3 regions of the Novipirellula caenicola genome follow, and region 1 is predicted to be linked to each of the others. Evidence: riboswitches for the same ligand, from Rfam matches in the RefSeq annotation. Region 1 holds a riboswitch; each other region holds the start of a gene.

Region 1 (7,524 bases):
TTGACGATTGACAACCCGGTCAATGCCGAACTAGGGGTTCCGCGAACTGCAACGATTTCGATTCTCGATGATGAACAGCAACTTCCGTCGTACGTTGATTTCAGTTCGTCCGAATTCATCAATCTCAATGGAAACGCGTCGCTGAGCGGTGGCTATTTGCAATTGACATCCAATGCGGCCTACCAAGCCGGATCGGCGTTTTATTCCAACTCGATTGACGTCACGTCGACATCGTCGTTCCAAACCAGTTTTAGCTTCCAGATGGACCAGGGCTGGGGCAGCGGTGGTGCTGATGGCATCGCGTTTGTGATGCAGAATTCGGCGGCGGGTTCCGATGCGATTGGCTATGGATCGTATGGACTCGGCTACGGTGGACTCGCCAACAGTGTCGCGATTGAACTTGATACCTGGAAAAATGGGTTTGATAAATTCGGTGACGAGATCGCGATTGTCGTGAACGGCAACGTGCAAAACGCACTGGCGCAGGCCCCTGCCCCGATCAATCTCAATTCAGGCGGAGTCTATTACGCGTGGATCGACTACAACGGTGACAGCAACGTGCTTGCCGTCTACGTCTCCGACACGCCCGAAAAGCCAGGCTTGGCAAACGTCCGAGCGACGATCGCACTGGATCAGATCGTTGGCAACCAAATGTACGTGGGCTTTTCTGCCGCTGATTATGATCGCCCCAATCGCCACCGGATTGCATCGTGGTGGATGAATTCGCAGACTCCGGTTGCGGATCCCGGAGTCCTGCCCACCGGCGAAATCCAGACGAAAATTGTGCATAGCGGTTTGAACCAACCGACGGCAATCGATTGGTCGGATGATGGTCGCAATCTATACGTCTCGGAGAAAGCGGGCGTCGTTAAGGTTTACCGAGACGCCCAACGGGTTTCGGATCCGATCATTGATATCTCGCGGATCGTCAACAACGTTTCGGATCGTGGGTTGCTTGATGTTGCGGTGCATCCCGATTTGGAAAACAACCCTTACATGTACCTGCTGTATACCTATGATCCACCGGAGGTGTGGAATCATGTCGGCAATGGTTTAGCGGGACCTGATGGAACGGGCAATCGCGTTGGACAATTGATGCGAATCACGCTCGATGAGACCACGAATTTCACGACGATGGTGGCGGGATCGGAAACGATTCTGTTGGGTAATGCGAGCACTTGGGACAATTTCAACGCGTTCACCAACAGTGTCACCAATATGGCCGAGCCGCCTGCGGGACAGAATGCGGATGGTTCGTACATTCAAGACTTCATCAACAGCGATAGCACGACGCATTCGATTGCGTCGCTCGAATTCGCCCCCGACGGCAGTCTGTTTGTTTCGATCGGTGACGGTGCCAGTTACAACCAAATGGATCCGCGTGCCGTGCGTGTCCAGGACATCGATAGCTTGTCCGGCAAAGTGTTGCGAATCGATCCGGTCACGGGCCAAGGCTTGTCCGACAATCCGTTCTTCAATGGCGACGCCGACGCGAATCGATCCAAAGTCTATCAACTCGGACTACGCAATCCGTTCCGGATCGCCGTGGACGACGCCACCGGCCGATTGTTCATCGGCGATGTGGGCTGGACCACGTGGGAAGAAATCAACACCGGCGACCCAGGCACCAATTTTGGCTGGCCTTACTACGAAGGCGGGCAGGGCTACAACATTGTGACGCCCGGAGGCTACCTTGGACTTCCGGCTGGACAACAGTTCTTGGCCAATGGTGGGGAAGCCACTCCGTCGATCATCGCGCTCAGCCATGCGGGGGATGGCATCAACGCGATTGTGATGGGGGACGTCATTCGCGGCGGCGACCTCGGACTGCTTTACGAAGGCGACATTATCTTCAATGATCTTGGTCAAGGAATCGTGCGACGTGCGTCCGTGGACGCCGATGGAAATGTCACCGATGTGTCCGTCTTTACCACCGGAGCTCAGTACGTGGTCGATATGCGTCAGGGGATCGACGGCGAGATGTACTTTGTCGACCTTTTGGATGGCCAGATCGGCCGCTGGGAAGTGGTCTAGCCGCCAGGTCTTTTTACAGCGGAGCGGCGCGAGCCGCCCGGTCATAATCGAACGACTTGCTTAGAAGCGGCGATTGACGGCAAATTCGGCAATCGCATTGAGCGACGCTTTGGCGGGAGAATCCGCCAACACGTCAAGCGCCGTGATCGCTTTGCGTTGATACTGCAACGCGGTTTCTCGTGTGTATTGGCGAGCATCGCTTTGGTCCAACCAAGGCATGATCGTCTCGGTGCGGCGACGACTTGGCTCGGCCAACAATTGTAGAATCTGGTTTCGTCTCGCTTCGTCGGCGGTTTGCAAAAGTCGAATGACCGGCAAGGTGATTTTGCCCTGCTGAAGATCGGTCCCGAGCGTCTTTCCGACGCGCTCGTCGCTACCCCATAGATCGAGGTAGTCATCGGCAATCTGAAAGGCGATGCCAAGTGAGTCTCCGTACTCAGCAAGCGATGTGGTGACTTCGGGGCTGCCATCAGCGAAATGGGATCCCAATTGGCAGGCGACTCGGCACAGTTCGGCGGTCTTACCCTGAATCATCTCGATGTAGGTCGTCTCGTCGATATCCAATACATCTCGCTTCAACACTTGCCGCATTTCGCCTTCGCACACCAATCGCGCCGCTTCGCCGATCCAGCGACATGCTTCGGTCGAGGGCAAGGTCGCCGCCAAGCGAAAGCTTTGGGCAAACAGGTAGTCGCCCAACAAGATGCTGGTGTGATTGTTCCACTTGGCGTTGACCGTGGGCACATGCCGGCGGGTATCCGCATCGTCCAGGACGTCATCGTGGATCAGCGTGGCGGTGTGCACCATTTCGATCACCGCCCCCAGCACCACGTGGTCCTCGCGGACCGATCCAACGGCCGAGGCGGCCAACAGCAACATCGCGGGTCGCAGCCGTTTTCCGCCTAGTTGAGTACCGTGGCGGAGCACCGGGACGAGCGATTCATAGGGCGACTGCAGCTCTTGGTGGAATCGTTTTTCGACAAGCAGAAGCTCTGCGGCGACCGGGCCATACAACTTGGCAAATTGGTCGGCCAAGGCACCCGAAATCGCGTGGCCGTTGGATTCGCTAGGGCGAGATTCGCGATGATTTTCCGTCGTCAATTGAGCAGCGTGAAAGGTTGAGGTCGAATCCATTTCGGCGAAACCGTAAAGTGAAACAGGATGGACGAGCCGATGCGGCATACCACATTCCGATGGAACCGCAATAAAGCACGCGAAGCAACCGACAATCCCCCCGCTAGCTTGCTAGAAATTTAACGATTTCTAGCCGCGACGTTAATTCCAGCCATAGCTTGGCAACAAATCGCGGTTTTGGCGATAGGGCTTAGCCTCTCACGCCCCGCCGAGCTCTCGTTGACATCGACGCTTTCGAGCCGCATACTTCGGCAAGACTTGGGTGCTGAATCGACCTGTCGTCGCTTCAGAGAATAGGGAAAACGGTGCAAATCCGTTGCGGTCCCGCCGCTGTAACCGGAAATGAACCCCGCACAATGCCACTGTGGTCGAATCGACCTCGGGAAGGCGTGGGGGACAAATAATCCGGGAGCCAGAAGACCTGCCCAAACGTCATTTTTAGTTGTGGTAGTACCCTCGGGGAATTGGGAACTATCGCGTCTCTACCTTGATGATTTCGGGAATTGGTATCGCGACCGCAATGTGGGCGTGATGCGATCTTCGTTTGTCTGCGCCAGAGTCGTGATACGTGATCGATTGATCCTGCCGGGGGGGCTGCGCCGGAGGTTCACGCCTCCGCTCATTCACTCGAGGAACAAGATGAGCAAGCGTTATTGTCGGTCACAAGGTTTCACGTTGGTCGAATTGCTGGTGGTGATCGCAATCATCGGCGTCTTAGTCGGGCTGCTATTGCCCGCGGTCCAGGCCGCCCGCGAGGCGGCGAGACGAATGCAGTGTGGAAACAATCTGAAACAGATCGGATTGGCACTGCACAATTACGAGTCCGCGTATCGGGTTTGGCCAGCGCAATCGTCCTCTCCGAGTCAAGGAAAAGGGTTCATTACCAAACGCGGCAGTTGGTTCACGGCGGTGCTTCCATTCATTGAACAAGATGGCCTGTTCCAATCCTTTGATGGAAATTACCACTGGCACGATCCGCAAAACGCGGACGCGGTCAGCGCCAAAGTGCCCGCCATGAGCTGTCCGTCGGTTCCCGATCGTCGTGGTTTCGAATGGACCGTGCTGGTCGATTACGCCAATGCCACGACGACCTCGTACACATTGTCCGCTCGTGACTTTTACGACGGTGCAACAACCGATTACGCCAACGTCGGTGGCGTTGGGACGCAGCTCAACGCCGTGTTGCCCGCATCGCAGCAACTGCATGATCCTCGGAATTGTGGGATCTTAAAATCGACCGCCGTGCGGCTATCGGATGTTATCGATGGTCTGTCAAACACCCTGCTCGTTGTCGAGTGTGCCGGTCGACCCGAACTTTTCCAAAACGGTCGACTCGTCGGCGATGGGGCGTCTCCGAAAACGTGGAGCGGCAGTTCCAGTGTCACGCGTCCGTTTCCAACCGGCGGCGTGTGGGCCAGTCATAACAAAGGCTTCACCGTGGATGGGGCAACGCCCGAAGGCAACACCGCGATCCGCCCAGGATCGTGTTCGATCAATTGCAGCAACGACAACGAAGTCTACTCGTTTCATGTCGGTGGGGCACAAACCTTGGTCGCCGATGGTTCGGTGCGGTTTTTGACGAGCTCGCTGCCCATCGATCAGCTTGTCGCACTTGTGAGCCGCAATGGACACGAAGTGGTGACGTTGGACTAAGCCGATCCTCGGACAAGCTTTGCCTTGCTTCCACTGGGGCGGTGAGCGTTCATTTGGCTCGACGGGAAGTGTTCGTTCGGCTTGGCGGGAAGCAAGGCACGAAAAAATTGCAGCAATGAAAGTGAGACAACGATGACCGCCAAGACATTGATGATCCAAGGAACGAGCTCGTCGGCGGGCAAGAGTTTGCTGACTGCGGCGATCTGTCGTTGCTTTGCGCGTCGGGGTGTCCGCGTTGCTCCGTTCAAGGCTCAAAACATGTCCAATAACGCTGCCGTTTGCGCGGACGGATCCGAGATTGGGCGTTCTCAAGCTCTGCAAGCGATCGCCGCAGGGGCGCCCCCGACCGCCGATATGAATCCGATCTTGCTGAAACCCGAGGGGGACTCGCATTCGCAAGTGATTGTCAACGGTCGACCGCTCGGATCGCTCGCAGCGGCAGCTTACTTCCGCCGTCGCAGCGAATACTGGGGTGTGGTTACCGATGCATTGGATCGGATGCGAGACGAATATGAATTGGTCGTGATCGAAGGGGCCGGCAGCCCGGCGGAACTCAACCTCGCCGATGTCGAAATGGTCAACATGTCAGTCGCTCGTTATTGCCAATCGCCTGTGCTGCTGGTGGGCGACATCGAACGAGGCGGTGTGTTTGCTCAGCTGCTGGGTACCCTTTGGTTGTTAACGCCCGAAGATCGAGCACTCGTGCGGGGGCTAATTGTCAACAAGTTTCGTGGTGATTTACGGCTGTTTGATCGCGGTGTCGAGATGCTCCAAACGCGAGGCGAGGTTCCTGTTCTAGGCGTCTTGCCCTGGATCGATTCGCTGCGGTTGCCCGAAGAAGACGCGGCCACGCTGTCCGAGAAATCTTTCAACCCTGCACCCACGTGCGACGCCGGCGGGATCAATGTGGTCGTCATTCAGTTCCCTCACATCGCAAATTTTGACGACTTCGATCCACTGGAGAATGAACCGGGCGTGTCGCTCCGTTACGTTCGTTCGTCGGGATCGTTCGGACGCCCCGATCTGATTATTCTGCCAGGCACCAAAAATACGATCGCGGATTTGGATTGGCTGCGATCAACCGGATTGCAGCAGTGCATCATGGCGTCCCATGACCAGGGATCCAGGGTAGTTGGGATCTGCGGCGGCTATCAAATGCTCGGTCGCCGAATCAACAACCCTCATCATCTCGAACATGTTCGCAGCCGTGTCGAGGGTCTCGGGTTGCTCGAGATCGAGACGACGTTTCAGCACGAAAAACAAACCTTTCAAGTCGAAACTCAAATTACCGACGACGCAATCGCGCCCGGTACACAGGGACAACGGGTCCGCGGCTACGAGATTCATGTGGGCCAAACGGTTTCGCAATCGACATGGCTTCAGCGAGCAAATTTGTCGACTGGATCGGTGCCGCCTGCGAACGCATCGGACGGTGCCCGTTCCGCCGATGGTCGCGTGTGGGGCTGTTACCTGCACGGTCTGTTTCACAACGACGCCTTTCGTCATGCATGGCTGAGAACATTCCAAACATTTTCGCAAGACTCGTCCTCGGTCAATGCCGACGACGTTCTGACCACATCGCTGGATCGGCTTGCGGACGCCTTTGAATCGCATATCGACATCCAACAACTCGAACAGATTATCTGGCATCAGGAGACTTCTAAATGAATCCAGCAAACGACGGACACCAAGAACGCGACGTTAACCAAGAACACAAAGCGAAGATGGTTCGCATCAACGAGGCTGCCGATCGGAAGCTTGCCAAAGCAACGATCGAAAAAGGGTTGATCATCGTTCACACCGGAGCCGGCAAAGGAAAATCGACTGCGGCGTTTGGGATGGCGATCCGGGCACTCGGGCAAGGGATGAAGGTCGGGATCGTCCAGTTCATCAAAGGAGCGATCCCGACCGGGGAGGCCGCGTTTTTTGCCAAGCTCGATCTACCCGTCGAAATGCACACGCTCGGGGAAGGGTTCACTTGGAAAACGCAAGACCGCGAGCGGGATATCGCAACCGCTGAAAAAGGCTGGCAAAAAGCAGTCGAATTGATGCGAGATCCATCGTTCGACATGGTGATCCTCGATGAATTGAACATCGCGACCAAATATGACTATGTAGCGATTACGCGAGTCATCGATGAATTGAAGCAGAAACGACAAATGTTGCATGTCGTTTTGACCGGCCGCAACGCAAGTCCCGAATTGATCGAAATCGCCGACCTCGTTTCCGAAATGAAAGTCATCAAACACCCGTACGGGCACGGTGTGAAACCCCAACGCGGAGTCGAGTTTTGAGCGACATGCTTCACCCCCAACGCAAAGGAACGCTGACCTTGGTCCTAGGCGGTGTGCGAAGTGGCAAGAGCCAATTTGCACACTCCTTGGCGCTCGAGCTGGGCCATGACGACGTGCTGTTTGTGGCCACCGCCGAAGTGGGCGACCAAGAAATGTTGCAAAGGATCGAACTGCACCGCCGGTCACGCCCTGCGACGTGGCAGACACTCGAACGGACTCGCGGTATCGGTAAAACGTTAGCCGCGATGCCATCGCTGCCCGCGGTGGTGCTGGTGGATTGTCTGACGCTTTTAACCAGCAATGTGATGCTGAGCGAGGATCCTGTGCACGATCCCCTCCACAAGGATAATCAGGCCCCACGCGAACCTGTCATCGAAGCCACGGACGCGTCGATCGAAAGTCGTTTGGA
Region 2 (7,524 bases), on a different contig from region 1:
ATTGACCGCCGCAGGCAAGCGGTTGGCGACGCAGTCACGACAACGCCATGAGATCGTGGAGAGCTTCTTGCGGCGAATGGGAGTCAGCGCGGCGACGGCGGCTGCCGACAGCGAAGGGATCGAGCACCATGTCAGCAAAGAAACGCTGGCGGCTATGAAACGCGTCCTGACCAAAGGCTGGCCCAGCGAGCCGTCCTAAGGAATATGGCCGGGCCCTGCACGTTCGAATCCATGAGCCGTGACGCGTAAGCGGCTGGGTCCTGCGCGGCCGAGTCCTGTGCGGTCGAGTCCTGTGCGGTCGAATCCGTGAGCCGCGACGCGTAAGCGGCCGGGTACTGTGCAGGCCCCGGCGATTCACGGCCAATGCCATCGACCTTGGGTAGCGCTCGCGGCGCAGTACCCCGTCCGGTTGCGGCGAGTGAAACGTTCGATTTTGACCGGTCGGGCCCCGCGCCGCTCCGCCTTAAAAAACCCCCGTTTGGCGGCACCGACCTTTCTATTTGGTCAAAATTAGCTTGCCTTGCCGCGTCTCTCGCAATCGGTACAGCATCCCTTGATGCTCAATCCAAATCTCATCCCCGCAGCGGGCAAGATCCTTGAATCGGACGATTTTTGGCGCGATCTGGCTCGTCCAAACGCCGTCGGTGGCGTCCGTTTTTTTGGGTGCAGGCGGCGTCGCTTCGTTTGGATTCGTCATAAGTCTTTATTTTCAGGTCGCTTACGCGTTTTGATTTTTTTACTCAGCCATTCTTGCGAAAAAACCGTTGCAACACAATACTTGTTGAGACTGATTCGCATTAGCGATACACATTCGACGACGCAGCAAGCAACTGGGACGACAGCCCCCCCCGATCCGCGATCGGCTGCTGATTTAGCAAACCGTGGCGAACGCCATGAAACGGCTATCTAAATTCAGCGGCCTGCCATCGCTGGGGCATCAGCACCTTCGCCAGCCACGCTCGGATGCATCTCTCGTGTTCACGTTCGAACATCGAGAGCTTGTTTCCTTTCTCGTAGGCTCATTTGAAGGAGTTGTTTGATGACAACGTTACGCCCTCAGTCCGTTCCCGCACACGCTGCCGAAAACCCAATATCCCCTCGTCGCACTCGGCCTGGCTTTACGCTGGTCGAATTGCTGGTCGTGATCGCGATCATCGGCATCCTCGTCGGATTGTTATTGCCCGCCGTGCAAGCCGCCCGCGAGGCGGCACGCAAGATGTCGTGCACCAACCACATGCGTCAAATCGTGCTGGCGGCCCACAACTATCACGGCACATTTGGCCAATTCCCCGCTGGCAGTATCCAAAGCAACTTCATTAGCCCGTTTGTTTCGGTGCTGTCGCATCTCGAGGAATCCAACAACTACCAGCAATGGGATTTCTCGAAAAGCTATAGCGATCCCTACAACGAAAGCGTTTCGTCGCAAAAGATCGCCACGTTCTTGTGCCCGTCGATGATTCTCAATCGCGATGCGCCGGATACTCGCATCGGATCCAACGGTCGTCCCGTCGAAACCGGCGGCCCGACCAGCTATCTGTGGTGCGAAGGAACCGACGACTACATGCAGAAGGGTGACGGACTGTTCGGTCTGCATTGGCCATCGTACGGCTACCAAAACCCGCCGAACCGTTTCCGCGATTGTCTGGACGGAACCTCGTCGACCATCGCACTGGGCGAAACCGTCTACAATTACAACGACTACCTCTGGACCGGCAGCACGCTGCCGAGCGACATGGTCGGGACAGTGAAATGGGGCACCGCACGCTGGGTCGTCGGTTACCCAAAAATCGCATTGGGCACAACGCTTTATCCCCTAAATGTCCACACCGCGGCAAATATGGGTGGATTTGCAAGTCAACATTCCGGCGGCGCCCATTTTGTCTATGCCGACGGCAGTACGCATTTCATGACCGATTCGATCGACTATGAAATCTACAATGCTCTCGCTAGCAAGAATGGTCACGAAGTGATTCCGAGGGACGATCGATGATCCAGCGACGCTCTCGCGAGGACACCGTTCGTCCCGTCATGGCAAAGGCGATGTTGATCGCGGTGTCCATTTCGATATCGCTGGCAACCGGATGCAGCGAACCGGCCCCCGAACGGATCGCACTACACGGGACCGTCCAATCCGACGGCAAACCGATTGAGCGTGCGACCTTGATTTTGACGCCCGCATCTCAAACAGGAACTCCCGTGGCAACACGAATCGACACAGGACGTTTCGCTTTCACTCGACTGACGGGCCCCTACGCCGGAGAATACACCGTACGGGTGAATCCCGACGAACCTGCGATCGAATCGATCATCGAGGTTGCTGAACAAGACCCTCGCAAAGCGGCTCGCGAATTCGGAGTGCAACGCTCAAAAAGCTTGCCGCGCAATGCGACTACCAACATGACGAAGCAAATCGAGGTCACGCCACAGCAGAAAAGTCCGCTGCGGATCGACCTGTAGTAAAACCGTGGGATAGGCATTCAGCCTGTCTTTTTCCCTTCCACTTTTACTCGACGCCAAATCCTTTCTTGAAAACACCAAAATGAAATCACACCACCTCTCCTTCATCGCCTGCCTGTTTGCCTTGCTTAGTGTGTTCGGGCCTACCCCAGTTCACGCCCACTTTCCTTGGCTCGCTCAAAACGATCAAGGAAAACCGATCCTGTTCTTCGGCGAAGGGCTCGACGATCGCACCTACCATTTGCCTGAATCGATGAAAGCATTCGAACTGTGGCAGACCGACGGAAACTCAGCCCCCAAATCGCTGACGCTACAAACCGTTTCGACCGACGACTTGGTTGGGCTGCAGGCTGCGGATGCTGTCGCGAAAACCGGATGCATCTATGGCACGCAAACGTACGGCATCTACCATGGCTCGAAATTGGTGTATTACGTCCAGCATTTCCCCAGCCCAGATCCAGCCACCTGGACGACACCTCCGGCTGAAGGCAAATCAGGCGGCAACCAGCTTCGTGCCGAAATCAAGGCGGTGGACGAGGGAATCCGCGTCTTGGTGCTTTGGCAGCAAAAGCCGCTGCCGAACGCCGAAGTCAAGCTGTTTTGTGACGAGGGGCATGAGGAAGGATCGGCAAAAACGACCGACGACGGTGTGGTGACGTTCCCAAGCAAGCAAGTGGAACCAGGCTTGAACGCGATCATGGTTGGCTTCACGGACGATCAGGCTTCGGGTACGTTCAAAGAAGAGTCCTTTCAAGCGACCAGCAACTATCTGACCGCTACGTTTCCTCGGCCGCAATCCAACGGGGAATCACACCGCACCGACTCAGCCCGCGCTAACGAATCAAAAATGACGAAATCAAATGAATCGTCGGTCACCGTCAAAGCCTCGTCACTTCCAGATTTGCCGCGGAAGTTGACCAGTTTCGGTGGCGCGGTCGCAAACGGAAAACTGTTTGTTTACGGCGGTCACATCGGAGATGCACATTCGTATTCCACCGCTGAACAGTCCAATGCATTTTGGTCGCTCGATCTGCCCGGTGGACAGTCTTGGGATTCGTTGCCCTCGGGACCCAAGTTGCAAGGCTTGGCAATGGTCGGCCACGGCAATTCGGTGGTGCGAATCGGCGGCTTTACCGCGATGAATGACGAAGGCGAAACGCATGATTTGCAATCGCAAGCAACGGTCAGCCGTTATGACATTGCGGCCAAACAGTGGAAGGACGACACTCCGCTGCCTGAACCACGATCTTCGCACGCTGCTGCGGTGATCGGCGACCAAGTCTATGTCGTTGGCGGATGGGCGATGTCGGGCGAGAATGAAACCAAGTGGCACAACACCGCGTGGACCGCCGACTTGAGCCAGCAGCCATTGCAGTGGAAAGCGATCGCAGCGCCACCGTTTGAGCGACGTGCATTGTCGGTCGCTGCACATGACGGACGGATCTATGTCGTGGGCGGCATGGATCAAGAGGACGGACCGAGCACCGAAGTCGATGTCTTTGATCCAAAGTCGAACCAGTGGTCCAAGGGAGCTTCGCTGATCGGTGAAGCGATGACCGGTTTTGGATGCTGGGCTCAATCCCATGCCGGTCACTTGTACGTCAGCACCGTCAACGGCACGATCCAACGTTTGACCGAGGACGGCGACGATTGGGAGATCGTAGGCAGCTACGATCCCGGACGCTTCTTTCACTGCATGTTGCCACTTGATGATAAATCAATGGTGATGGTAGGTGGTGCCAACATGTCGATTGGACGCTTTACAAATCTCGAGATCGTCGAGATCCAATAGTTACCGACGAACCATCGGTTGACCGTAAAACCGCATTGCCCCGTCGCATGACGGGGCTGCTTGCCCCTGCAAATCATAAATCGCCTCCCAATCCGACGCGTCAGCGAGGGACCAAATCAAGATCCATTTTCCCTCACTTACGCTTCGATTGATGACGCATGGGGAAGTCGGAAACCACGCCCCTTGGGATCGAAATCTTTACTGTCGTCGTCTCGAAATCTCAAGAAATCTCGCGAAAAACGAGTCCAAACGAAAACAAACGACATTGTGCTAGCAAAGCATTGACGTCACCGTGTCAGCTGTTAGATTCTTAAGCGTTCGTGGTGACTTGCGGTGTTTCTACACTCGCGAGTGAACAGGGAACTCCGGTGAAATTCCGGGATGGTCCAGCCGCTGTGAACTGCCCTCGGATGCGTAAATCAAACGCATCCAAACCGAAACTCTTTCATTCAAAACGCCATTGCTCGGGAAACCTGTGTGACAGGAAATCGGGGCGAGAAGGCTGTGAGAACTCGGTCGGCAGTAAGTCAGAAGACCTACCACGAAATAGACGATTTCGTGCCCTCTTGGATTGGGGTGATCGTTGCGATGTGATTCGACGGGAATGTCTGCCGAAAGCCGATTGGCTGCACGGGCAACTTGATCTTCTGTGAATCGCGTCGATTCGTTTTTCATTGTTCGTGAGCTTCTGCTCGATCACTGTTATCGCCGTATCACCAGGCTAGCTGAAGGTCCATGCAACATGGTTTTCAGCCTGAGCTGACGGTACGCGCGAACCCATTGGGCCAACCCCGCCACGGCATTTGCAATCCGTCGCTGGCCCAAGATCGAACCGAGCTAGCACTGCAGACTTAGGATGACCATGTCAAACACGACTTCGGCACAGGCAAGCCCCACCACCGTATTGAAAGTTCGCAAACGCGATGGTCGCGAAGTCGACATGGACCGTGGTCGCATCGAATCGGCGATCGAAAAAGCGTTCCGCGCGGAATTGAACCTCGCCGAAGGCCAACCGCTTGCACCACAAATCGAGCAAGATGTGCTGGCGATCATCGACCAAGTCTATGAGTTTGCGTCCGGGGATGCGGCGTCGGGCTGCCTGAGTGTCGAACAGATCCAGGACGTCGTCGAAATTGGCTTGATGCAGCGAGAGCATTTTCGAGTCGCGCGTCGCTACATCCTGTACCGAACCGAGCATGCACGACTGCGAGCGGTGCGTCACGTCGACTCGGGACTCGACGAATTGTCCATCGACAACAGCGGTTCTGCCCCGAAATTGCGGCTGCAGATTGAACCGGGCGTGCATGTTGCATTTTCAGAAGCCAAGCTGAAAACATTTCTCGAATCGATTCCCGAGTCGACGCTACCGAACATCGAGACCAGCGAGATCGTTGCCGAAGTCATTCGCGGATCGTTCGACGGAATGACTCCCGAGGACATCGCCCGCGCGCTTGTGCTTTCCGCTCGCAGCCGTATCGAGCGAAGCATGGACTATGACCGCTTTGCTGCGGCAATGCAGTTGGCCATCGTGTATCGCCAAACGCTGGGTTTGACCCAAATTGACGAGGACTTTGCGGACACTTATCGCGATCGTTTTGAACACTACGTGATCGAAGGGATTCGCTGCGGTCGACTGTCCGAACAACTGCGAAGCTTCGATCTTCAACGACTTGCCGACGCCTTGCTACCCGAACGAGACAAGCTGTTTCGCTATTTGGGCGTGCAGACGATTTACGACCGCTACTTGCTGCATGTGGACGGACGCCGAATCGAAACCCCGCAATACTTCTGGATGCGAGTCGCGATGGGACTAGCCCTTCGTGAAGATGAAGACCAGCGAACCGATCGGGCGATCGAGTTCTATCAACTGCTGTCGTCGTTCCGGTTCACCAGCGCGACGCCGACACTGTTCAACTCGGGCACTCAGCATCCGCAATTGAGCAGCTGCTACTTGACGACGGTGCAAGACGACCTGGCTCACATTTTCAAAAGCATTGGCGACAACGCGATGCTTTCCAAATGGGCGGGCGGGCTAGGCAACGACTGGACGAGCGTCCGTGCCACCGGTTCGCTAATCAAGGGCACCAATGGGACAAGCCAGGGGGTGATTCCCTTTTTAAAGATCGTCAATGACGCGGCGGTGGCGGTGAACCAAGGCGGCAAACGCAAAGGGGCGGTATGTGCCTACCTTGAGCCTTGGCATCTTGATTTCGAAGAGTTCTTGGATCTGAGAAAGAACACCGGCGATGATCGCCGCCGGACGCACGACATGCACACCGCGGCGTGGATCCCCGATCTGTTCATGCAGCGGGTTCGCGAAAATGGAACGTGGACGCTGTTTAGCCCCGACGAAGCAAGCGATCTGCACGACACCTACGGCCGTCGTTTCCGCGAGCGGTACGAGCATTACGAACGCCTCGCCGCTGCAGGCAAAATGAAACAACATCGCCAAGTTTCGGCAACCGAGTTGTGGCGAAAACTGCTCACTCGCACGTTTGAAACCGGGCACCCCTGGGTAACATTCAAAGATCCGTCGAACATCCGCAGCCCGCAAGACCACGCCGGCGTCGTGCATAGCAGTAACCTTTGTACTGAAATCCTGCTAAATACCAGCGAAGACGAAACCGCTGTTTGCAATCTGGGCAGCGTCAATCTGGCCGCCCATATCGTCGACGGTCGATTGGACCATGATTTATTGAAAGCGACGATCACCACCGCGATGCGGATGTTAGATAACGTGATCGACATCAATTTCTATCCCACCATCGAAGCGCGTAACGCCAACCTTCGCCATCGCCCCGTGGGCCTTGGGTTGATGGGATACCAAGACGCACTGCATCGACTACAGATCGCCGTAGCCAGCGACGAAGCGATCGAGTTCGCCGACCGCAGCATGGAAGCGATCAGCTACTACGCGTTGTTGGCATCGAGCCAATTGGCGGCCGAGCGAGGCCGGTACGAATCGTACAGCGGGTCGAAATGGGATCGCGGACTGTTGCCGATCGACACGATTGAATTACTGCAACAAGAACGCGACACGCCGGTCGACGTCGACCGATCGATGACGATGGATTGGCAAGTCGTTCGCGACTCAATCGCCACGCACGGGATGCGAAACAGCAACTGTTTGGCGATCGCGCCCACCGCGACGATCTCGACCATCATCGGGGTGACTCAGTCGATCGAACCGACTTACAAATTGTTGTACGCCAAGAGCAATTTGTCGGGCGAGTTCACTCAGATCAACGAACCGCTTGTGGATGTATTGAGTGAAC
Region 3 (7,524 bases), on a different contig from region 1:
CATCATCATTGACTCGAATCGTCCCCACCCCATCGGCAAACCCGCCGGCAGCAACCGTTACCTCTTCGTCACGATCACCGTCAAGCCGCACGTTGTCGATCAAATCGATGGTGATCGATGCCGAGCGTTGGTTTGCGGGAATGGTGATCGAATCGGGCAGGTCCAGCCGAGTATCGACAACACCTTGAAGCGAAACCACCAACGCTTCGGAAACGTCCAAGCTGTTTCGCGACACGGTCAATTCAACCGCAGCCTCACCCTCATCTTCGTTAACAGTCGCTTCGGAAAACTCGATTGCCAGGGCAGGCTGATCCACCTCGGTCAATTCAATCGTCGCAGTGGCATCAGCATGACCAAGAGCCTGGGCGGTGATCGTTACGGTTTGGTCGTCGCCTGCGAACCCGTCCGAGACGACGTCGCCGGTAAAGGCAACCGAGCGGCTGCCCGCAGGAATGGTCACGGTCGCAGGCAACACGATTCCACTGGCCGACCCGACATCGATCGATACCTCGATGGCCGAATCCAGGTTGGCATCGTTTCGCGAAATCACTCCGGTGATCGCACCGACGCCCACGTCTTCGGCGAACGTCAATTGATCAAGCCACAATCCGATTTGCGGTTGGTCGTCATCGAGCACGCTGATTTGCCCCGGCACCGACGTGTATCCATCGACCGCCGCCGAGACCGCAATGGTCGTGTCGCCATTGGCGATCGCATCGTCGATCACATCAAACGAGAACGAGGCGACGGGGCTGCCGGCCGGAATGGTTACCGTTGTCGGCAATTGCAGACGCCCGCTGGGATCGGCTTCCAAAGTGACCACCAAAGGACTCGACAAATCATTGTCGTTACGATGCACCACGCCGTATCCCGCCGGCTCGGTCGCCGGTTGGACGTGAACGTCATCGACCGCGAAATAAGCAGGTGTATTCACGCCAAACGCGCCAACGTCCGACGAGGTGACGGAGAGCTCGAGTCGCTCGGCTGCTGCGATTTGCGTCAAATCAACCTTGGTCCAATCTTGGACGATGTAGTCCAGTGCATTGTCTGCGAAACGATAATCCGCAAGGTAGAACGTCACGGTCCCAATCGATTGGTCATTGGCATCCAATCCTTCGATCGTCAACAGCAGGTAGTCGGGATCGTCGCCCGATTCACCACCAAACTTCTTGGCAAACGCGTCCCCTTGGATCATCGACAACGCCGCATAGGTGGTGTTGGTGACCATCAACGAATCGAACAATCCGTCACTGTTCTTTTGAATCACGGCGGCCGAGCTGCCGGTGACTCCGGTGCCCACCGCGTAGGTCGACGAGCCATTGGCACCACTGCCCGCAAACGCACTGAACTGGTTACCGTAGCCGGCCGTCGTTTGGTCGGTGGTGTTCGACAGCGCCCAACCGGACCATGATCCCCAGGCCGGATTGTAGCTGTTAGCAAAGACAAGGTTTCCGGATTGGAAACTTCCCGCACCGTCCTGGCCTTTGTAGAACGAGTTGTCGATCAACCGCTGTCCGGCATCTTCAAAGTCAGCATTGGCCGTCCCAAACGACTCGTCGAGCTCTTGCGAACCGAGCGTGACCACCACTGTCTGCTGATCATCATCGGCGATCGTGAGGGTCGTTTCGCTCGAGAGCGAATCTGCGGTCGCCGTGATCGTCACGACCGCGTCGCCGTCAACGACGATATCATCCACGATGTCCAACCGCACCTCGACCGAAGCTTGACCGGCGGGAATGGTCACCTCGACCGGCACTCGCACTTGGCTCGCGTCACTGACCGAAAGCTGTACGTCGAGCGGTTGCGAAAAGTCCATATTTTGTCGTGACACGGTGATCGACGGAGCCGGGTTGGCGGGGTCACTTGGTTCGGCGATGACGACGTTGTCGACGGCAAAGTAGGCAGGTGTGTTCATCCCAAACCCGCCGACATCCGAAGAACTCAAAGCGAATTCGAGCTTCACGGCGCCCTCGAGTGACGACACATCGACCACCGTCCAATCGTCGACGATGTAATCGAGCGAGTCATCATCGAAACGATAATCCGCCAAATAGAACTCGACCGTCCCGACCGAATCGCCTGCTTCGTCGACCCCTTCGATCGTCAACAAAAACCAATCCGGATCCGATCCATCGGCGCCGCCAAACTGCTTGGCAAACGCATCGCCGTTGGCCATCGACAACGCGGCATAAGTCGTATTGGTGATCGACAACTGCTCGAACCCAATCCCGTTATCACTATCGCGAGTGATGCTAGGCAAATCGGCAGCGTACCCTGACGACACGGCATACGTCCGCGAACCATACGCTCCGCCACCCGCAATCGCACTGTATTGATTCAGGTACCCGGGGGTCACCGTATCGGTCGTGTTCGAGATCGCCCAACCCGACCATGAACCCCAAGTGGCGTTGTAAGCGTTATTGAACGTCAAGCCGTTACTGATGAATTGGCCATTGCCGCTAGCCCCGTTGTCGAACGACTCGTTCGCCAAACCGACCCCCAAATCTTCAAACTGGGCGGTGGGGACAGCGTCGGATTCGCTCAGCGTGTTAGTGTTAGCGGTCACCTGGATCGCGGGTTGGTCGTTGTCGTTGACGGCCACCGAACTTGGCAGTGACAAGAAACCGGTCGCCGTCGCGGTGAACTGAACCGTGGTCGTGCCGTGATCGACATCATCATCGACAGCCGAGATCGCGAACGACGCCGAAGCGGCGCCTGCGGGAATCGTGACCGTCGAGGCAACCGCAGCAATCGTCGGCGAAGAACTCGAAAGCTGGACCGTCAACGCCTCGGTCGTATCCGAATAGATGCGTGTGAGCGTTCCGTAAACCGTGGTCCCTTCGTCAATCGATTCCGGTTCCACCGACACCATCAAGGTGGGCAACTCGTCGTCGGTGATCGTGATCGCACGAACCGCGCTCAAACCGCCTGAGGTTGCGGTGATCGAGGCGACGATATCCCCATTGCCGATGGTGTTATCGGTGACGCCGATGTTGAAATCAACAAAAGCCTGGCCTGCAGGAATCGTGACCGATGGCGGAATGATCAATCCGGCCGTGTCGCTCGAGAGTGAAACGGTCATCGCAGCGGACAAGTCCTTCTCGCCCCGCGTCACCCGTCCGGTCGTCGCGGTCGCACCAGCGTTTTCAACGATTGCATGATCGAGCACATCGACGGCAATTCCTGGTGTCAAAAACGACAACTCATCCATGGCAAAGTAGGCAGGAGTGTTCATCCCAAACGGGCCGACATCGGACGAAGTCACCCAAAATTCGAGCGAACTCGCATTGCCTAGCGAACTCAGATCGACGTCGGTCCACGTGTCGACGATGTAATCCAACGACGAATCATCACTGCGAAAATCCGCGAGGTAAAAGTCGACGGTGCCAACACTCGTTCCCGAATCGTCCTTTCCTTGGATCGTCAACAGGAACCAATCCGCATCGGTCCCCGAGGCGCCGCCGAATTTCTTTGCAAACGAGTCGCCGTTTTGCATCGACAAAGCGGCGTAGGTCGTATTGGTGATCTGGATCGACTGCAGTGCCCCGGCATCCTCGGGCAACGTAATCGTCGCGACGTCTTCCCCGGTCGCGGAGGCAAAGGCGACACCGTAGGTAGCGGAATCGTTGGCACCACCACCGGTGATGGCGCTGAATTGGTTCGCAAACCCAGGGGTCGACGTGTTGGTTTCATTGGAATACGCCCAACCCGACCAAGAACCATAGTCAAGCGAGTAGGCATTGTTTAACTGTGCTTCGTCGCTCGTGAATTCGCCCTTGGTGACTTGGTCCCCATAAGGCCCTTCGCTGGTCGTGCCACCGGAAACAGGCCCGTTCCAGTGCGACTCAGGCGTCAGCGATTGCCCGACATCTTCGAACCCAACCGACGAAACGTCATAGGCGGCTTGATTGATCACACCGATGGCATCCAGATCAAACCCCGCACTGCCCACCGTCGGATAGGGATCATAAACGGTATCGCCATTGGAATCGGTTTGTGATCCATCACCAACGATATCAATGATGCGAACGTAGCTGATTGCGTTGACATCTAAATCGGCACTCACGCCCGCCAAGTCATTCAGGTCAAAGGGCGTTCCAAAGCCTTGCCGATACTTTCCGGCAAAGCCATCAATGTTCGTCGGGTCGACGCTGCCAAAAGCGCCTACCGACGAACTGGTCAACGAATCGGTATCGAAACGGAAAAAGTCAGTGCCGTTGGAGGAGACTTCGACAAACGCGAGTTCGAGAAACGTGTCGGTCACACTGTTTTCGAAAACGGCGAAATCGGCCCCAAGTCCGTCACGAATCGGAATTTCAAACTGCAACGTGATCTCGCCGCCTCGGCCGAGCGAGACGATATCAAAACTGTTTCCCGCCGCCGGGCCCAACGCTTTGTCCGGTGTCTGGAACGTCTCGCTGACGTCGGAACCAGGAGCGTACTGCTGCCAATCGGTTGCCCAGGCGATGATGGCGGGATCATCCATTGCGATCGCCGTGCTGCCGGATTGGCCCGCTGCCGGAGCGTAAGGTCCGGCGGCCATCAAACGGCGGTCCTCGAGTCGTTCGGTAATCAGTCGGCGGCGACGGCGAAGTTGGTTTGTACGTTGACGCATAGGAGGTGTTTATCGTGTAGAGAGTATCTGTGTGCGAATGCTCAATCTCGAGCGACACAGGATGTTGCTAACCGTGTAAAAACTAAAAATCCGAGACCACTTCGTGACCCGCACGCGTGCAAATGGCTGCCAGCAGTGTCAGGTCCATGCTCTCGTTAAGAAAGCGAACCGATCCATCGGCAAAAGCTGCGTTGACGCCTTGCGGATGAAAACTTCGCATGTCGTTTTCAAAACTTGGCGCCTTGTTGATCGGGAAAGCTTGGTCAAACAAGTTCTTTCCGTTGATCCATTGCCCATCGGGAAAATCAGCGTCCTCGGACACCACGACGGTGGTGGAGGTGCCGTCCAAAATGTCGCGAAACCGGATCGCTCGGTCATAAATCATCACTCCCGAGGGCGGATTGTTGGTGCTGCGAATTCGTTCGCCATAGATGCCACCGTAATCGGTCACCCCGCGACCCTTTTTCAAATTGTCGCTGCGAGGGGTCGAAGGACAGATAAAGGTCGAGATGACCGATGCAGCGGCGGTGGCGTTTTTGGGATCATCGTAGGGAACCCCGAAATCAATCTGCTGCCAAACGGCGGTCTGTTCGATTTGCGGCAACATCATTGCCGACCAGGCAATCTCTTTGCCTTTTGGCCACAGCGGACGTGGTTGGATCACCCCAATGGGAAACTGACTGAACGCAGCGTGATAGTTTTGCAGCCCCAGCCCGATCTGATGCAAACGATTGTGGCACTGCATCCGACGTGCGGCTTCGCGTGCGGCTTGCACCGCTGGCAATAACAATCCCACCAGTGCTCCGATGATGGCAATCACGACCAGCAACTCGACCAGCGTGAAACCGCGGTCGCGATTGCGAACGTTGGATCGACCGAGGTGTGAAAACGAAACCGACTGCGGACGACAGGCCGCGAGCCTGTCCCGCACCGGGTTTGTTCGTTCACAATCGAGGAACCTCATCGACGTACCGCCAACGATTTAGAGGGGAAAGACCGATTGGATGTCGCCGAGCGTCCTCCGCCAAACTCGCAAAGGCGAAGGGCAGGGGGAGAGCCAATCGACGGCATTCATGCCAAGGAAAATCAACAACAGCGGCTCACTGCAAAACGCCCTTTGCACAGCGAGACGGTTCGATCGCGACGCTAACCTCACCCAAGAAGGTTTTTTTCAGAACGCAAAGTGAGCGACCGGGTTGCAGACAACTCGATCGCACGCAGCGCGTTCTAAAGCATCCGGTGACGCGGTAGGTCTTCTGACTCGGGATGCATGCCATCTTCTTCCGCCTTCTCATTCCTAAATGATCCGACGCCCAATGGCGACAAACACAATTTCAAGAACAATGGCACGAAAGAGTGAGAAGTTGGCGGTTCGCGAAAACGTCACCCCAAAGTGACATTCCCTCGCGAACAACATCCGTTACAGCGGCCGGGCCGTCTCGGAATTTCACCGAAGTTCCCTGTTTCCGCAAAACCCAAGATCCGTTGACTTTGCGGCACCGCTCACCGTTAACTGACGACTCTATCGGCTTGCCAAATCATTGTCAAACGCCCAACTTGCAAGGTCGCCCCGGTTTACCTTGCCCCACTTTTGACGGGATGATAGTGGGCGAGAGTAGGACTTTTCTTTCACACGAGGACTTCGGAAATCTGATGAATAATCGCTGCATGATCGTCATCCCCGCTCGCTTGGCGTCAACGCGACTCCCCGAAAAGCTGCTTCGCAGAGCGGGGGGCAAGTCGATCCTCCAGCACACGTGGGAAGCGGCGTCGAAAGCCAGCATTGCCGACGCCGTCGTGGTTGCCGTCGATGACGAAAAACTGGCCGAGGAAGTCAATTCGTTTGGCGGCCGCGTGGTCATGACCCGCGTGGACTGCCCGAGCGGGACCGACCGAATTGCCGAAGTTGCTGCCCAATTCCCCGATTTCGACGTCTTTATCAACGTCCAAGGCGACGAACCCGAAATTGATCCACACACCGTGGATCTTGTCGGCACGATGCTGATCCACGATGCGAACGCGGACATTGCCACCGTTGGGACCCCCATTCGCAGCGAATCACTGCTGCACGACCCGGCCTGCGTCAAAATCGTCGTTGCGGCGGGAGGATGCGAAGCAGGGCAGAGCAGGGCAGGGCAGGTGGACAACGCCGAGGCCAATAACACAGTGGGCAAGATTGCGAAGGACAACCAAGGGGATGCCGGCACCACACCGGCGGCCTCTCAATTCGCCGGCACCGCAATTTATTTCAGCCGCGAAGCTGTGCCGCATTGTCGCAGCGGGATCACCCCAGAGACGCTTGCAATGGAACCGCCTCTGTTTTGGCACCACGTCGGTTTGTATGCCTATCGCCGCGATTTTCTGGATTGGTTCTCCAAACAACCGCCCAGCCCGCTGGAGCAGTCCGAGCGTCTGGAGCAACTGCGAGCGATCGAAGCGGGCAAGCGAATTGTCGTCGGCCGCGTCCAATCGGCCGCCTCGGGAATCGACACCGAAGCCGATTTCCAAGCGTTTGTCGGGCGGATCGGCTAAAAGCGATTCGCTGGGCCTGCGACGACTTCCGTCTTTTTCCCATTTCGTTATGATTTCGTTCCATGACGAAACACATTTTTGTAACCGGTGGCGTTGTTAGTTCGCTTGGCAAAGGCTTGACCAGCGCTTCGATGGGGATGCTGCTCGAGCAGCGAGGGTTGCGGGTCCGCATGCAAAAGCTGGATCCCTATATCAACGTCGACCCTGGGACGATGAGTCCCTACCAACATGGCGAGGTCTACGTCCTGGATGACGGCAGCGAAACCGACCTCGACCTAGGGCATTACGAGCGGTTCACCTCAGGCCGACTTTCTCGCGACTGCAACTACACGACAGGGCAAATCTACCTGTCGGTGATCGAAAAAGAACGCAAAGGC

Evidence for each region. Region 1 has a riboswitch for cobalamin ahead of ABEA92_RS11260 (DUF1559 family PulG-like putative transporter). Riboswitches for the same ligand answer to the same signal wherever they lie in the genome.
Region 2: it holds a riboswitch for cobalamin, as region 1 does, so the genes downstream of both, ABEA92_RS14290 (ribonucleoside-diphosphate reductase subunit alpha) here and ABEA92_RS11260 (DUF1559 family PulG-like putative transporter) in region 1, are expected to answer to the same signal.
Region 3: it holds a riboswitch for cobalamin, as region 1 does, so the genes downstream of both, ABEA92_RS09255 (DUF1559 family PulG-like putative transporter) here and ABEA92_RS11260 (DUF1559 family PulG-like putative transporter) in region 1, are expected to answer to the same signal.

Annotation. Positions count from the first base shown of each region.
Region 1 is NZ_BAABRO010000004.1:442,528-450,051, reverse strand. It holds gene ABEA92_RS11270 (Calx-beta domain-containing protein) at 1-2,034, shown strand, start outside; gene ABEA92_RS11265 (polyprenyl synthetase family protein) at 2,095-3,168, opposite strand; cobalamin riboswitch at 3,412-3,611, shown strand; gene ABEA92_RS11260 (DUF1559 family PulG-like putative transporter) at 3,808-4,821, shown strand; gene ABEA92_RS11255 (cobyric acid synthase) at 4,954-6,489, shown strand; gene cobO (cob(I)yrinic acid a,c-diamide adenosyltransferase) at 6,486-7,115, shown strand; gene cobU (bifunctional adenosylcobinamide kinase/adenosylcobinamide-phosphate guanylyltransferase) at 7,121-7,524, shown strand, end outside.
Region 2 is NZ_BAABRO010000006.1:115,762-123,285, reverse strand. It holds gene mntR (manganese-binding transcriptional regulator MntR) at 1-199, shown strand, start outside; gene hemP (hemin uptake protein HemP) at 497-697, opposite strand; gene ABEA92_RS14305 (DUF1559 family PulG-like putative transporter) at 1,040-1,990, shown strand; gene ABEA92_RS14300 (hypothetical protein) at 1,987-2,457, shown strand; gene ABEA92_RS14295 (Kelch repeat-containing protein) at 2,540-4,249, shown strand; cobalamin riboswitch at 4,554-4,807, shown strand; gene ABEA92_RS14290 (ribonucleoside-diphosphate reductase subunit alpha) at 5,112-7,524, shown strand, end outside.
Region 3 is NZ_BAABRO010000003.1:512,641-520,164, reverse strand. It holds gene ABEA92_RS09260 (DUF4465 domain-containing protein) at 1-4,615, opposite strand, end outside; gene ABEA92_RS09255 (DUF1559 family PulG-like putative transporter) at 4,698-5,546, opposite strand; cobalamin riboswitch at 5,845-6,133, opposite strand; gene ABEA92_RS09250 (3-deoxy-manno-octulosonate cytidylyltransferase) at 6,269-7,147, shown strand; gene pyrG (CTP synthase) at 7,210-7,524, shown strand, end outside.